DNA from 2 places in the Streptomyces sp. NPDC054866 genome. Region 1 is predicted to be linked to the other one. Evidence: riboswitches for the same ligand, from Rfam matches in the RefSeq annotation. Region 1 holds a riboswitch; the other holds the start of a gene.
The links. A riboswitch is a leader RNA that binds a small molecule or an ion and turns the genes downstream of it on or off. The one in region 1 is predicted to bind cyclic di-AMP.

Region 1 (7,361 bases):
CTGGTGGATGACTTCCTCATCCGGGAGGGGGAGCGGGCGGTACACGTCCTCAATGCGCCCTCGCCTGCGGCGACGGCTTCTCTCCCTATCGGGCGGGAAGTGGCTCGGCGGGTGCTGGCGGTTCTGTAGGGCGGTCCCTGCGGGGCAATCCCCAATCCCACCCCTTCCCGAAACCAAGGGGCTCCGCCCCCTGGACCCCCGTACAAGATGTCCTCAAACGCCGGACGGGCTGGACTTCCAGCCCTCCGGCGTTTGAGGAGCGGGGGTCTGGGGGCGGAGCCCCCTGCGCGGCGGAGCCGCCAATAGATGCAGTCGGGAAGGGGCGGGGTTGGGGACAGATAAAATCCCCCCACTGTGTCTGAGTCACCCACCACCCCCAGCCGCCCCCAAGCCCCCCGCCCAAAGGGCGAGCCCCGCTTCCCGGACGGGCCCTCGCCCGACCCCGCAGGCTCACACTTCGAGCGACGGATCCGCAGCTTCCAGCCCCGCAGGAGCCGCGTCACCGCCGGACAGGCGGACGCGCTCCAGCGGCTCTGGCCCAAGTGGGGCCTGGACATCGACGGGCAGCGCACCCTCGACCTCGCCGAGCTGTTCGGCACCGACCACCCCGTCGTACTGGAGATCGGCTTCGGCATGGGCGAGGCCACCGCCCAGATGGCCGCCGACGCCCCGGACACCGGCATCCTCGCCGTGGACGTGCACACCCCGGGACAGGGCAATCTCCTCGGCCTCGCCGAGCGGAACAACCTCACCAACATCCGCGTCGCGAACGGCGACGCCGTCATCCTGCTCCGCGAAATGCTCCCGCCCGCCTCCCTCGACGGCCTCCGCGTCTACTTCCCCGACCCCTGGCCCAAGGCCCGCCACCACAAGCGCCGCATCATCCAGCCCGACTTCCTCGACCTCGCCGCGCCCCGCCTCAAGCCCGGCGCCGTACTGCACTGCGCGACCGACTGGGAGCCGTACGCCGAGCAGATGCTGGAGGTGCTCACCGCGCACCCCGCCTTCGAGAACACCCAGGCCGACGGCGGGTACGCGCCACGGCCCGCCTTCCGTCCCCTCACCCGCTTCGAGGGTCAGGGCCTGGACAAGGGACACGTCGTCCACGACCTGCTGTTCCGCCGCACATCCGGCCAGGAAGACCGGGATACCAGCCAGGACAATCGCGATACCAGCCAGCAGGACTGAGATACCAGCCACCAGGCCCGAGACACCGTCGCGGCCCACCCCCGTCCCTCGTTAGGGTCAACGGGTGGCCACCCCTTCTCCGCACCCGCACCCGCTGATGCCCCCCGCAGGGCCCGCCGGGCTGCGGCACGCGCGCTGGTGGCAGCGGCGGGCGATACGCGCGGCCGCCCTGGTCACGCTGCTCGCCCTGTCAGGCCTTGTGATCCTGGCCCTGGTCAGGGAACAGACCGGCACCGAAGGCTTCCTGGTCGGGCTCGGCCTCGCGACGCTGCCCGTGCCGCTCCTGGTGGCCGCCTTCCGCTGGCTGCAACGCGTCCAGCCGGGCCCCTGGCGCAACCTCCTCTTCGCCTTCGCCTGGGGCGCCTGCGCCGCCGCCCTCATAGCCATCGTCGCGAACAGCTTCGCGACCCGCTGGATAGCCACCGCCACGGCCGACCCCACCAGCGCGGACACCCTCGGCGCGACGGTCATAGCGCCGATCGTCGAGGAGAGCGCGAAAGCCGTGGCCGTACTGCTCGTCTTCCTCTTCCGCAGACGCGAGTTCACCGGCATAGTCGACGGCGTCGTGATCGCCGGAGTGACCGCCACCGGCTTCGCGTTCACCGAGAACATCCTCTACCTCGGCAGCGCCTTCGGCACCGACCAGCTCAACGGCGGGACGGGGCTCGCCTCCGTGACGGCGGCGACCTTCTTCGTACGCGTCGTGATGTCGCCCTTCGCGCACCCGCTCTTCACCGTGCTCACCGGCATCGGCTTCGGCATCGCCGCGCTCAGCGCGGACCGGCAGCACTGGCGGCGCGTCCTGCTGCCGCTCGGCGGACTGCTCCTCGCGATGGGCCTGCACGCCCTGTGGAACGGCTCGGCCAGCTTCGGGGACTACGGCTTCTTCGCCGTGTACGCGACGTGCATGCTCCCCGCGTTCGGACTGCTCACCTGGCTGGTGATCTGGATCAGGCAGCGCGGCCTGCGCATCGTGCGCACCGAACTGCCCGCCTACGTGATCGCGGGCTGGCTCACCGCGCCCGAGCCCTACGCCCTCGGCACGATGCGCGCCCGCACCCTCGCCCGCGACTACGCCTCGTACACCCAGGGCAAGGCCGCAGCGCGCACGGTCGCCCAGTACGAGACGTACGCGACGTCTCTCGCGCTCCTGCGGCACCGGGGACGCCGGGGCAGGGCGGGCGCCGACTTCGTCGTACGGGAGCGGGAGTTGCTGCACGCGCTGTGGGAGCGCCGCGAAGCCGCGCGGCCCGCCCTCACCTACGCGGCGCAGGCGACGGCACCGGTGCTCGTACCGATGCCGCCGCCGTACGGATACCAACAGCACGGATACCAACAGCACGGGTACCGGCAGCCGTACTCACACCCCCACCCGCAGCCGTACCCCCAGCAGCACCCCTACGGATATCCGTACGCCCAGCCCGCGATGCCCTACCCCGCGTACAACCCCTACCGCGGCTGACCGGGCCTCGGCTCAGGCGGAGGCGGCCGTCAGCGCCGACACCTCGGCGGCCGTCAGTTCGAGCTCCCCCACCGCGAGCAGCGCGGGCAGCTGCTCGACCGTACGGGCCGACGCGATCGGCGCCGCCACCGTCGGCTGCGCCGCGAGCCACGCCAGAGCCACGGTCGCGAGCTCAGCGCCGCGCGCCTGGGCGATCTCGTCGAGGGCGGCGAGCACGCGCAGGCCACGGTCGGTGCCCAGGTGCTTGCCCGCGCCCTCGGCCCGCGCGCTGTCGACCTGCGCGCCCGGGCGGTACTTGCCGGTCAGGAAGCCCGAGGCGAGCGCGTAGTACGGGACGGCGGCCAGGCCGGAGCGCGATGCGACCTGCTCCAGCGGGCCCTCGTACGTGTCGCGCGAGACGAGGTTGTAGTGCGGCTGAAGCACCGAGTAGCGCGCGAGGCCCTCGCGGTCGGAGAAGTCCAGGAACTCCTGGAGCCGCTCGGGGGTCACGTTCGACGCGGCGATGGCGCGCACCTTGCCGGACGTCACCAGCTCGTCGAGGGCGCCGATGATCTCCTCGACCGAGACGGTCGGGTCGTCGTAGTGCGTGTAGAAGAGGTCGATGTAGTCGGTGCGCAGGCGGCGCAGCGACTCCTCGACGCCGGACTTGATGGTGTTCGCGGACAGGCCCTTGTAGTCGGGGTGGGCGCCGACCTTGGTGGCGAGCACGACGTCGGAGCGGTTGCCGCGCGCGGCGAGCCAGTTGCCGATGACGGTCTCGGACTCGCCGCCCTTGTTGCCGGGCACCCAGGCCGAGTAGACGTCGGCGGTGTCGATGAAGTTGCCGCCGGCGGCGGTGTAGGCGTCGAGCACGGAGAAGGACTGCGCCTCGTCGGCCGTCCAGCCGAAGACGTTGCCGCCGAGTGCGAGCGGGAAGACCTCGAGGTCGGACGAGCCAAGCTTGCGGAGAGAAGTCATACGGGGCTCAACGCCTGTACGGACCACGGAATTCCGTACAGCGGGACGCCGATTCCATCCGCATACGTAAGCGCGAGCGCGCACGCCGAACCGGCAGCCCTGACGTCGGGGGGTTGTCGTCAGGACCGCCGGGGTATTGGGACTGCCTCAGAAGGGCTGCTTCAGAGGGACTGTTTCAGCGGGGCTGCCTCAAAGCGGCTGCTTCAGAGCGACTGGCCCTTGTCGCGCAGCCACGCCGCCGGGTCGACCCCGGTGGAGTCGCCGCCCGGGTGGACCTCCATGTGGAGGTGCGCCCCGGTGACGTTGCCGGTCGCGCCGACGCGGCCGATGGTCTCGCCGGTGGTGACCTTCTGGCCGACGCTGACGTTCATCGAGGACTGGTGGCAGAACCAGACCTCGGTGCCGTCGTCGAGTTCGAGGACCGTGCGGTAGCCGTACGCCCCCGCCCAGCCGGCCTCCTTGATGGTGCCGGAGTGGACGGCCTTGATGGGCGTGCCCGTGGGAGCCGCGAAGTCCAGGCCGGTGTGGTAGCCGGAGGACCACATGGAGCCGGGCTGACCGAAGGTGCCGGTGAGCGTGTACGAGGCGACGGGGAGGGTGTAGCTCTTCGCGAGCTTGGCCAGGCGCTCCGCCTCGGCCTTCTTCTTCGCGGCCTCTTCGGCCTTCTTCTTCGCGGCGGCCTTCTCTGCGGCGATCTTCTTCTCGGCCGCGGACTGCTTGGCGGCGGCCTGCGCGGCGGCCTGCTTGACGGCGGCTTCTTCGGCCGCCTTCTGGACCGCGTCGTCCGCCTGGTCCTGCTGGTTCTCGGCCTGCTCCATGATGCGGGCCCGCAGTGCCTCGCCCGCGTCCGTGGTGCCCTGCTCGGCGTCGGCGGTGCTGAGTCCGGCGGCGCTGAGGGGCGCGGCGGCGGTCGTCACGCCGTTGTCCGCGGAGCCCGAGTCGGACGAGTCGTCGGATATCAAAGAGCCCACGCCAGGAAGCGACTTGGCCTCCGGCAGCGAGTCCGTGACGGCCGAGAGGTCCGGCATCTCGATGGCCACCGGGGGCTTGCCGCCCTGCGCGGTGGCGATGCCGCCCGCGCCGACGGCGGCGATGACGCCTACGCCGAGAACCGTGGAGCTGCGGGCGAGCCCGCCACCGCCCCGCTTGTGGACGCGGTGCCTGCCGCGGACGGGACGGATGGACTCCTCGGTGGGATTCCATTCCTCCCAGGAATTGTCGTCGTACCCACCGAAATCGTCGTCATTCGGTACGTACACGCCTTGGGGGGCAGGGCGGTTGGACGCCACTGGGGCGCACTCCTTTCCTTCCTTCTCGCCTACCGGGTTAGCTGACGGGTTCGGAGCAGGAAGGTCTCCTACGAACGTCTGGCACGGATGCACAGATGCCCGATTCACCCCAATTAGTGGTTCCCCGGCTCCCTTTCGGGATTAGGCGCGTGCGCGCGGAGCCGACTCGAGTGACGGCTGGGACGACCGCGCTGCGTTATCGAACGTTAATAGACAGCAGGGCTGTATTCCAAGCTGTTCCGACTGATCGTTAACGTCTTTGGCCCGTACTTATCGGGACACCGGGGTCTGGAACGGGGCGAGTTGACCCCACTTCTTCACACACCGGAGCTTCACATCTCCTTGACAGTGCGTCAGTTGTTATGCGGAGTGGTGTTCTTCGGTCACGGCCGGTGACATCGGCCGCCGCACCGCGAGCAGCGCCATGTCGTCGGTCCCTCCGCCCCCGGTGTGCCGCCGCACTTCCTCGACGAGCGTGGCCAGGAGCGCGTCAGGTCCGTAGGGCCCGGGGAAGATCCGGCCGCCGAGCCGGGCCGCCGGGTTGTAGAACTCGCCCCGGATGTCACGCGCCTCGGAGAGCCCGTCGGTGTAGAGCAGCAGCATCGCCCCCGGCGGGAACTCCGTCTCGTCCGCGCGGTCGGGCCAGGCGCCCAGGTCGCCCATCCCGAGCGGCAGCGCGGGCTCGGTGGCGGACAGGACGCACAGCCGCCCGTCGCCGCGCAGGAGCAGCGGCCCCGGGTGCCCGCGGTTGATGAGGCGCACCGGGCCGTCGCCGTGCGGGATCTCCGCGAGGACAGCGGTGGTGAACCCCTCGAAGGCGTCGAGCCCGTCGCGCCGCGTGCCCTCGCGCGCCAGGGCCCGCTCCAGGCGCTGCGCCACGGCCTCCAGCGTGGCCTCCTGCTCGGCGGCCTCCCGGAACGCCCCGATCACGACGGCGACGGCCGCGACCGCGCCCATGCCCTTCCCCCGTACGTCGCCCACGATGACGCGTACGCCGTGCGGGGTGTCCTGCACGGCGTACAGATCACCCCCGATGAACGCGTCCGCCTCCGCGGCCTCGTACCGCGCCGCGACATCGAGCCCGCCGATCCGGGGGTCCGGCTGCGGCAGTACGGCGCGCTGGGCGGCCTCGGCGATGGAGCGGGCGGAGGCGAGCTGTTTGTCGCTGCGGCGTACGACGCGGTTGATGACGACAGCGAGGACGGCGACGGTCACCACCGTGATCAGTTCGGTGACGGCCTCGACGTCGGTGGCGGTGTTGTTCTTGAAGTGCAGGGCGAGCACGGCGGCGCAGGAGCAGGCGCCGATGAGGGTGGTGCCGATCAGCGAGTAGAAGGGCGCGGCGACGAGCGGGGCGGCGGTGAAGAGGGGCACGGCGGTGAACCTGGGCGGGGTCGAGATGTCGTACACGACCCCGACGAGGATGAGCAGCAGGGGGAGGGCCCGCACGAGCGCACGCTCGTGCCGGACATCGGGACGCTTGCCGCCGCCCCCGCCGCCGCTTCCTTCTCGCTGCCCCACTCACTCAGGGTTCCCGGTGGGGCGACGCGGGGCGACCGGTGTGGGCCGAGCGGGTTACGGCGGATGGGCCGGCCGCAACGGAAACCCGCGCCCCGACGGAAACTGTGCCTCGCCGGAAAACACCGAAGGCCCGGATCCATTTCTGGATCCGGGCCTTCGGTCTTTAGTAGCGGGGACAGGATTTGAACCTGCGACCTCTGGGTTATGAGCCCAGCGAGCTACCGAGCTGCTCCACCCCGCGCCGTTGAATGCAACTCTACGCCATCAGGGGGAGTGAAAGCGAACCGGTTGCGCGGCGGCCGCTGCTCGCGCGCCGCGACATGGGCGGGATACGCGGTCCAGCTGCGCCTTGCTGACCAGCATCGGCACGAGCACGCGCCCACCATCGCTGTTCGAAGCCGATTACCTCACCATCGAACACACGAAAATCTATGGTGGCTGGAGTAGACATTGGGCGGTGGTGTGGTTATGGTTTCTCTCGTAACCCAGAGAGACAGCAGGGCCTGGCAGAGACGAACTGCCGGGCAGCAGTACCCGCAAGTGCAGTTCGCAGGACGGTGCGGTGGTGGAGTTCCGAAGCCAGAGCGGTTGCAGGACGGCGACGGGACTGACGACCGGACCGGGTGGCCCGCAGTGATCAGGGGCCGCCGTGAGCAGTACCGCAGTTGAAGCAAGTGCAGTTCGCATCACCAGCAGTTCGCAACACCAGCAGTACGCATCACCAGCAGTTCGCAGTACCCGTAAGTAAGCAAGTGATCAAAGAGGGAAGAACGGAGGAGCCGAGCGCCATCAGGAGGATCGCCCGGGCGGCATCTTGAGCCCGGGTACCGCAGGACATCGATAGTGAGGTGGTCTCCGGTCAAGCAACCGCGATCCCGGCAGTCCCGACAGCATCTCGGTCGGGTCTGCGGAAACAGAAGGCCGGCGCAGCAACAGGGCCGGCA
Region 2 (7,361 bases), on a different contig from region 1:
TACAGATGGCTACGATCCTCGCCCCGCGCTGGTGAGCGGCCCGCACTGCCTCGGTGACGGTCGTCGGCACGGGCGCGCCGGACGGTTGCCAGCCGGGGATGACCACGGTGTCCGCCTCTTGGAGGGCCGTCAGCCCGGCGTCGACGAGCATCGTGTAGCCGACGGTGGTCCGCAGGGGTCCAGGCGTCTCGGCGCAGATCCGGAAGCTGTAGCGGGCCGTCGCATCTTGCGGGGTGCGGCCGAAGCGCTCGGCGGCGCAGGCGAGCTCGAAGGGCGACTGGGGCGGGTTGAGCAGTGCCACTACCCGATGCGGGTTCATGGCAGGAATGTACCTGCCGGTGTCTTTCTGGACTCTGGGCCGGGCGGGCCGCCCCGGGTCACAGTGGTCCCATGAGCGAAACGGGAGTGCTGAGGACGGAAGTCCAGGTCGACGGCGAATCAGCGAGCTATCTGACCGTGGAGCAGGACGGCCCCGCCGTGTTGCTGCTGCACGGAACGTACTGGAGCCGGGTCTGGCTCCCTGTGATGGACCGCCTCGCTGAGGCGGGGCTGCGGCCTATTGCGGTCGACCTGCCCGGGCTGGGGCGCTCGGGAGGCGAACTCACCCTGAACACTGCCACGGTCCCGGCCGTTGCGGACTGGGTGACGCGGTTTGTGTCCGCCCTGAAGATCTCCGGGCCGATCGCCGTGGCGGGTCATGACATCGGCGGTGCCATCGCCCAGCATCTCCTCGTCCACGATCGGCTGAAGGTGTCCCGGCTGGCCTTGGTCAACTCGGTCGCCTACGACTCCTGGCCGGCGCCTCACGTGGCCCGGTTCCGGAGCCCGGGGGACGCCGCGGGGGCCACCGTCGACGACGTTCTCGACGCCCGCCGACGGGCGGTGACGGCGGCACTGGCCGGTGCCGCGACCGAGCAGCTGATCGCGGACTATCTGGAGCCGTGGACCGATGCGCGGGTACGCCGCTCCTGGATGGCCCTGGCGGGCGCGGCCGACAGCCGCTACACCCTTGATCTCGTGCCCGCGCTGCGGCGGTCCACGACACCCAAGTTGTTGATCTGGGGCGAGGAAGATGCCTTCGAGAGAGTGGAGTACGCCGAGCGGTTCGCCTCGGAGATGCCGAACACCACGCTCGTACGTGTTCCAGATGCGGGGCACATCCCCACAGAGAACGCGCCCGGCGGGATCGCCCGCGCGCTCGTCGACTTCTTCACCGCCTGAAGGCTGACGTCCCCGGGTTGGATCGTCACCCCCTCGCCAGGCCGCCGGCAGCCTCATGGATAGGGTCGGGGCCATGACATCCGAACGGCCCCAGACGCTGGCCATGGCGTTCCTGGACTCTCAGGAGATCACTACGACGGACTGCCGCCGGTGCGGCACCGAGGTATCGGGCGTCAACGGCCGCTACGCGTGCGGGGTGTGCGGGTGGGTCAACAACTGGACTGAAGGCCACAACGAACTACCCAGCGGCGACAGCGACATCTAGCGCTGTGCCGGTTCCGGCCGCGTGTACCTACGAGCTTCGACGCGGCCGAACTCGCTCTGCCCAGCGGGCCCATACGCCTTCCCGTGGCTCGCGCGGGTCCGGTCAGGGATCGTGGTGGCATGACGGAGCAGCGGTTCGACGTGTGGGCGGCCGGGAACGCCTACGAGCGGTACATGGGCCGGTGGAGTCGCCTGGTCGCGGATGAGTTCGTGGCGTGGCTCGGCTGCGAGGACGGTTTGCGGTGGCTGGATGTGGGCTGTGGCACGGGGGCGCTGACCGCGGCTGTGGCTGCGCGATGTCGGCCGCGGCTGGTGGTGGGGTTGGACCGGTCCGCCGGGTTCGTGGATGCGGCCCGTGCCGCCGCTCCCCCGCCCGCGTGCTTCGCCGTCGCCGACGGGCTGTCGCTGCCGGTGCGCCAAGCGGGGTTCGACGTAGCCGTCAGTGGCTTGGTGCTCAACTTCCTTCCCGCGCCGGGTGCGGCGGTGGCCGAAGCGGCCCGGGTCGTGCGGCCGGGCGGGCTGGTCGCCGCGTACGTGTGGGACTACGCCGAAGGCATGGCGTTCCTGCGTCACTTCTGGCGAGCCGCGGTCGCGCTGGACCCGTCGGCCGCCGAGTTGGACGAAAGCCGGCGATTCCCGCTGTGCAGCCCGGACCGCCTCCGATCGCTGTGGACGGACGCTGGACTCGTCGACGTGGCTGTCGCCCCGGTGGAAGTGGCCACCGTTTTCGCCGAATTCCCTGACCTGTGGGAGCCATTCCTGGCCGGACAAGGCCCCGCCCCTGGCTACGTGACCGCCCTCGCACCATCCGCCCGAGAACATTTGCGTGACGCACTTCGCGAGACCGTGCCTACGCGGCCGGACGGTTCGATCGTGCTAGCCGCCCGCGCATGGGCGGTCCGGGGAAGGCCGGTCCGCGCCAGCGCCTGAGAGCGCCGGCGCGTGTCCAGGAGCGGGCGAAGAGCCGGGATTCTCGAAATGCAGATCGCGTAGGGCACACAACAGGTCGCCCCCATACGGGGACTCAGCAACTCCAACTGCCGCCCCTCGTCGACAATGATTTCCCCATTTCGGCTCTAGATGCCGGGAGTTGCTCGATCTGGCGAGTGAGGCCGTGCGCAGACACCTCGGTGACGTCGGCCGGGCCCCAGCCGGAGCAGCTCCGCGCAGGCCACCATCCTCCACCAATTAGGCAAGATGTCCCCTTTGGCCAGAAAAGCGAACCTCACCCCATGTCCGTCTTGTCCATGAGGAGCGCTTTTGTGCAGCATTAGTAATGTATATAAAGCTGTGTCTGCATTGCGGGACACTCGTGCGAAATGGACGATCCGACGCGCCAGTAGGTTGCCTCCAGACCGCATCCAATTCAGTGGAATAGGTCACACCAACAGCTCGCGTCCCCCGGGGCGCCGCTGAGCGCACTTCCGTTCTGCGTAAAGAAAGTTGGGGCTATTTGATCAAAGAGGGCCAGCGGTTCTGACCGCCAAGGACTGGCCTCGCGCATTCCCTATTCGAATTCCGCTCTTGTTCCCTCCGGGCTTTCTCGCTTAACGTCACCGTCAATCCGGATGGAACGCCGAATCCTGCCGCTGTCCGGAAACCCTTCCCATCACTCACTTTCGCTCGGCAGGAGCGGGGGACCCAGGTAAGCCGCCGATCCGGATTCCGGAACGGCTCGGGGTGAAGTCGCATGCGCAGTGCGACCGGACATCTCCCGTCCGAACCCGACAGCTCACCTCGTAGGCGACGGAGAGGAATTCGTCATGCCTGCAAAGGGAAAGCACCGCCGTCCCAAGTCCAGCTCGCTCACCCGCGGCATCGCCGCCGCAGGCACGGGCGGGGCCGTGCTCGTGCTCCCGGTCCTCGGCGCGACCGCCGCCAGCGCCGCGCAGGCAGCCCCGGCCGCCAAGCCCGCCGCCGCCCCGAAGACCTACGTCGTCGCCGCGGGCGACACCCTCTCCAAGATCGTCCGCGAGCACTCGCTGAGCGGCGGCTGGAAGAAGCTGTACGAGGACAACCGCGACGCCCTCGGTGGTGACCCGGCACTGATCCACCCCGGCATCAAGCTCACCCTCGGCGAGAGGGCCGCCGCCGAGCGAGCGGACCGCTCCGAGCGCAAGGACGCCGCCGCTGCCAAGCCCGCCTCTGCCCCGGCGAAGAAGTCGTACACCAACGACCTCGACGGCTGGATCAAGGAATCGCTCGACATCATGGCCCAGCGCGGCATCCCCGGCTCCTACGAGGGCATCCACCGCAACATCATGCGCGAGTCCTCCGGCAACCCGCTGGCCATCAACAACTGGGACTCCAACGCCGTGGCCGGAACCCCCTCCAAGGGACTCCTTCAGGTCATCGCCCCCACATTCAACGCCTACCACGTGCCCGGCACCTCGCTGGACAGCTACGACCCGGTCGCCAACATCACTGCCGCCTGCAACTACGCGGCCGACCGGTACGGCTCGATCGACAACGTGAACGGCCCGTACTAGACCAGACCGCACCCCCCGTCTCGTCATCCCCTCTGAGCCCCGGCGCGCCAGACGCCCGGGGCTCAGGCCTGTCTACGGAGGCGGGCGGCCTAGCTCCGCGAGTCCTGCTTCCAGTCCTCTACGAGGAGCCCGAGCAGCACCTCGTCCATGAACTCACCCATCACCCAGGCCGAGGAGCGCAGCACCCCCTCGCGGACGAAGCCGTTGCGCTCGGCGGAGCGCAGCATCGCGGCGTTGTCCGCCAGCGTCTCGATCTGCAGCCGCTGCAGGCCACGTACGACGAAACCGTAGTGGCACAGCACCGCGACGACGTCCGTGCCGTAGCCCTTTCCGCGGGCGGACAGCAGCAGTCCGAGCCCGATGTGCGCGGACCGGTTGTGGTTGTCGATGCTCCACAGCGCCGCGGTGCCGACCAGCGTGCCGCCGTCCAGTTCCACCACGGAGAACGGGACGTGCCCCTGCTCGTCGTCGTCGACCACCAGCCGCGAGTCCTTCGAGCCGGGCGTGATCGGCCGCCACGGCCGGCCTTCGGACCGCGAGGCGTTGACCACGTCGTCGTAGAGCTCGGTCCGCAGGATCGGGATGTCGTCCTCGTGCCGGGCCCTGAGCCCGACCTTGCTGCCCTTTAGCATGCAGGCTTCCTATCCGAGACGGCTGACCGGCGGCAACCCCATATGCGTTCGTCCCGGTTGCGCGGTGGGCACTCACGCACCCTTCGTGCCGTACCAGCGCCACTCGGTGAGTCGTGGGCGATGAGGAAGGGCGGTGCGTCCCGTCGCCCACAGCAGGATCTGCCAGACGTCGAAGTCAATGGCGACGTGGGGAAAGAGCCTCCGCAGGACCCGTTCGCACAGCCCCCTCGGCGGCGACCACTCCAGATTCAGCCCCTGAGTGATGTCATGGGTGTGCACAAGGGTCTCAACGACGGCCATGGCGGCAAAGCCCTCTGGATCAGAGGGCCCAAAGACGTGGTGAGCGACGGTAGTTGAAGGTGCCGTGCGCAGCACGGACGCGAGCAGGCCTCCACACGCCTCCAGGATGGTCAGGAGCCCCTCGGGGCCCGAGGCCCGATCAACGAAGATGACGTTCTCCGGCCCACCGCTTCGGTCACTGCTCGTCCGGAACGGCAACCCTGTCGACGTCGGCGGCTCGGCGAGCCCGAACCTCGCGGCGTAGGTGAACAGATCGTCGGCCAGATGCTCGAGCGTCTCCCAGCACGTCCACTCGAGCGTTCCCGCCTTGGCCTCCCAGGCGGCGGGATCTGCGTCCCTCAGGGTGTCGATGGCCAGAGTGACGACCCGGCGCAGGTCTTCCCCGTCAACTGCGATGTCCGCGCTCTGCATGCGGAAGATCGTAACAACGGCCGACATCGTGAAAATGGCCGACGTGGTCGCCTTCGGCGTGGACACGGAGGAGTCAGTCGTCGATGCCCGAACGCTCCACCCCCGCCACGATCCACCGCTGGAAGAACAGGAACACGACGAGCAGCGGCACGATCGACACGGCGGCCGCGATGAAGAGTTCGTGCAGCCTGATCACTTGGGACGTGGTGAACGACGACAGGGCGACCTGCACCGTCCATGCGTCGCGGTCCTGACCGATGACCAGCGGCCAAAGGAACGAGTTCCACGCGCCGATGAAGACGATCGTGCCCACCGCCGCGAAGACGGGCCGGGAGTTGGGCACCACCACCCGCCAGTACGTGCGCCAGTATCCGAGCCCGTCGACGCGCGCCGCGTCCTCCAACTCCCGTGGGAATCCGAGGAAGTACTGCCGGAAGACGAAGCACGCGAAGGCGGAGAACAGCGTCGGGACGATCAGACCGCGCAGCGTCGACACCCAGCCGAGCGACGACACCAGGACGAACGTCGGGACGAAGGTGACGGAGGCCGGGACCATCAGCGTGCCGAGGATCGCGTAGAACACCTTGTTCGCGTGACGGTACGGGATGCGGGCCAGGCCGTAGCCGGCCAGCGAGGCCAGCAGCAGCGTGCCGAGCGTCGTCGCGACCGCGATGAGCGAGGAGTTGAGCAGGGAGCGCGCGAACGGCACGGAGGTGTCTTCGAAGAGCTCTTTGACGTTCCCCCAGCGCAGCGAGGAGGGGAAGAAGGTCCACTCGGGCGAGGTGATGTCGCTCTCGGACGAGAGCCCGTTGCGTACGAGGAGGTAGAAGGGGATCAGGAACAGGAGCGCGAGTGCTGTCAGCAGCGAGAGGCGTAGCGCGCGGCCGGCCCTGACCCTTGCGTCGTCCCTCGTGTGGTCTCTCATTCCGCCTCCTTCCTGCCGAGCCCGAACCACTTCGCCTGACCCACCGTCACCACCGCGATGATCAGGGCGAGCAGGACGGCGCCCGCGCTGCCGAGGCCGAGGTTCTGTCCCTGACCGAGCGCCGTGTAGTAGAGGTAGACGAGTGGTGGCCTGGCGTAGGGCGGGTAGCCGCGGGAGTCCGAGAGCAGGTTGTAGAACTCGTCGAACGCCTGGAAGGCGTTGATGACGAGCAGCAGCACCACCGCCACCGATGTGGCCTTCAGCTGCGGGAACGTGATGTGGCGGAAGACCTGCCAGCCGGGCCGCGCCCCGTCCACGGCCGCAGCCTCGTAGAGGGTGGGGCTGATGCGCTGGAGTCCGGCGAGGAAGAGCACCATGTAGAAGCCCGCCTGGAGCCAGAGCCGTACGGTGACGATCACGGCCCAGTACCAGGGCGGGTCGGTGGTCGAAAGCCACGCTATCTGGTCGCCGCCGAACCAGCCGAGGACGGTGTTGGCGAGCCCGAACCGCACGCCGTTGAAGATCGACATCTTCCAGATGAGCGCGGCCACGACGTAGGAGCAGGCCGCGGGCAGGAAGAAGACCGAGCGGAAGAACGCCTGGGCACGGCGCTGGCGGTGGACCATGAGGGCGAGCGCGAGGGAGAGCGCGTACGTCGCGGGCACGATGAAGAGCGAGAAGACCAGGAAGGTCCACAGGCTGTCGGTGAACGCCTCGTTCCGCAGCATCTCGGTGTAGTTGCCGAGGCCGACGAAGTCGTTCGGGGTGACGGTGTTGTGTGCGTCGAAGAAGCTGAGGTAGACGCTCCAGCCGAGCGGGATGTACGTGAAGACGCCCAGGCCGAGCAGGAAGGGTCCGACGAACACCCAGAACCAGAGGGTGCGGTTCTGCTGTCCCCACAACTTCCTTCGCCCGCTTGCCTGTTGTTCGCGAGGGGCTGCTGTGGTCACGACTTCTTCTTCACCCGGCCGAGCTCGGCGGACACCTTGCGCACGACCTTCTTGAGCTCGCCGTCGGGGCTCGCGCCGTCCTTGATGATCCGGCTCAAGGCATCTTGGTAAGCGCTCCTGCTGGCGGGGGTCCAGAGGAGGGGCTCGGCGTGGCCGTGGTCCGTGGTGT

Region 2: another riboswitch for cyclic di-AMP. It lies ahead of ACWGI2_RS34295 (LysM peptidoglycan-binding domain-containing protein); the one in region 1 lies ahead of ACWGI2_RS27960 (M23 family metallopeptidase).

What each region holds. Positions count from the first base shown of each region.
Region 1 covers NZ_JBSGZA010000005.1:643,009-650,369, reverse strand. Annotated here, with positions in the region: gene lhgO (L-2-hydroxyglutarate oxidase) at 1-129, shown strand, start outside; gene trmB (tRNA (guanosine(46)-N7)-methyltransferase TrmB) at 355-1,188, shown strand; gene ACWGI2_RS27970 (PrsW family glutamic-type intramembrane protease) at 1,253-2,650, shown strand; gene ACWGI2_RS27965 (aldo/keto reductase) at 2,663-3,607, opposite strand; gene ACWGI2_RS27960 (M23 family metallopeptidase) at 3,811-4,896, opposite strand; cyclic di-AMP (ydaO/yuaA leader) riboswitch at 4,908-5,054, opposite strand; gene ACWGI2_RS27955 (PP2C family protein-serine/threonine phosphatase) at 5,257-6,417, opposite strand; tRNA gene ACWGI2_RS27950 (tRNA-Met) at 6,585-6,658, opposite strand.
Region 2 covers NZ_JBSGZA010000008.1:262,094-269,454, reverse strand. Annotated here, with positions in the region: gene ACWGI2_RS34315 (GlxA family transcriptional regulator) at 1-319, opposite strand, end outside; gene ACWGI2_RS34310 (alpha/beta fold hydrolase) at 391-1,221, shown strand; gene ACWGI2_RS34305 (hypothetical protein) at 1,295-1,486, shown strand; gene ACWGI2_RS34300 (class I SAM-dependent methyltransferase) at 1,606-2,415, shown strand; cyclic di-AMP (ydaO/yuaA leader) riboswitch at 3,090-3,246, shown strand; gene ACWGI2_RS34295 (LysM peptidoglycan-binding domain-containing protein) at 3,249-3,974, shown strand; gene ACWGI2_RS34290 (GNAT family N-acetyltransferase) at 4,064-4,606, opposite strand; gene ACWGI2_RS34285 (maleylpyruvate isomerase N-terminal domain-containing protein) at 4,679-5,383, opposite strand; gene ACWGI2_RS34280 (carbohydrate ABC transporter permease) at 5,391-6,242, opposite strand; gene ACWGI2_RS34275 (carbohydrate ABC transporter permease) at 6,239-7,192, opposite strand; gene ACWGI2_RS34270 (ABC transporter substrate-binding protein) at 7,189-7,361, opposite strand, start outside.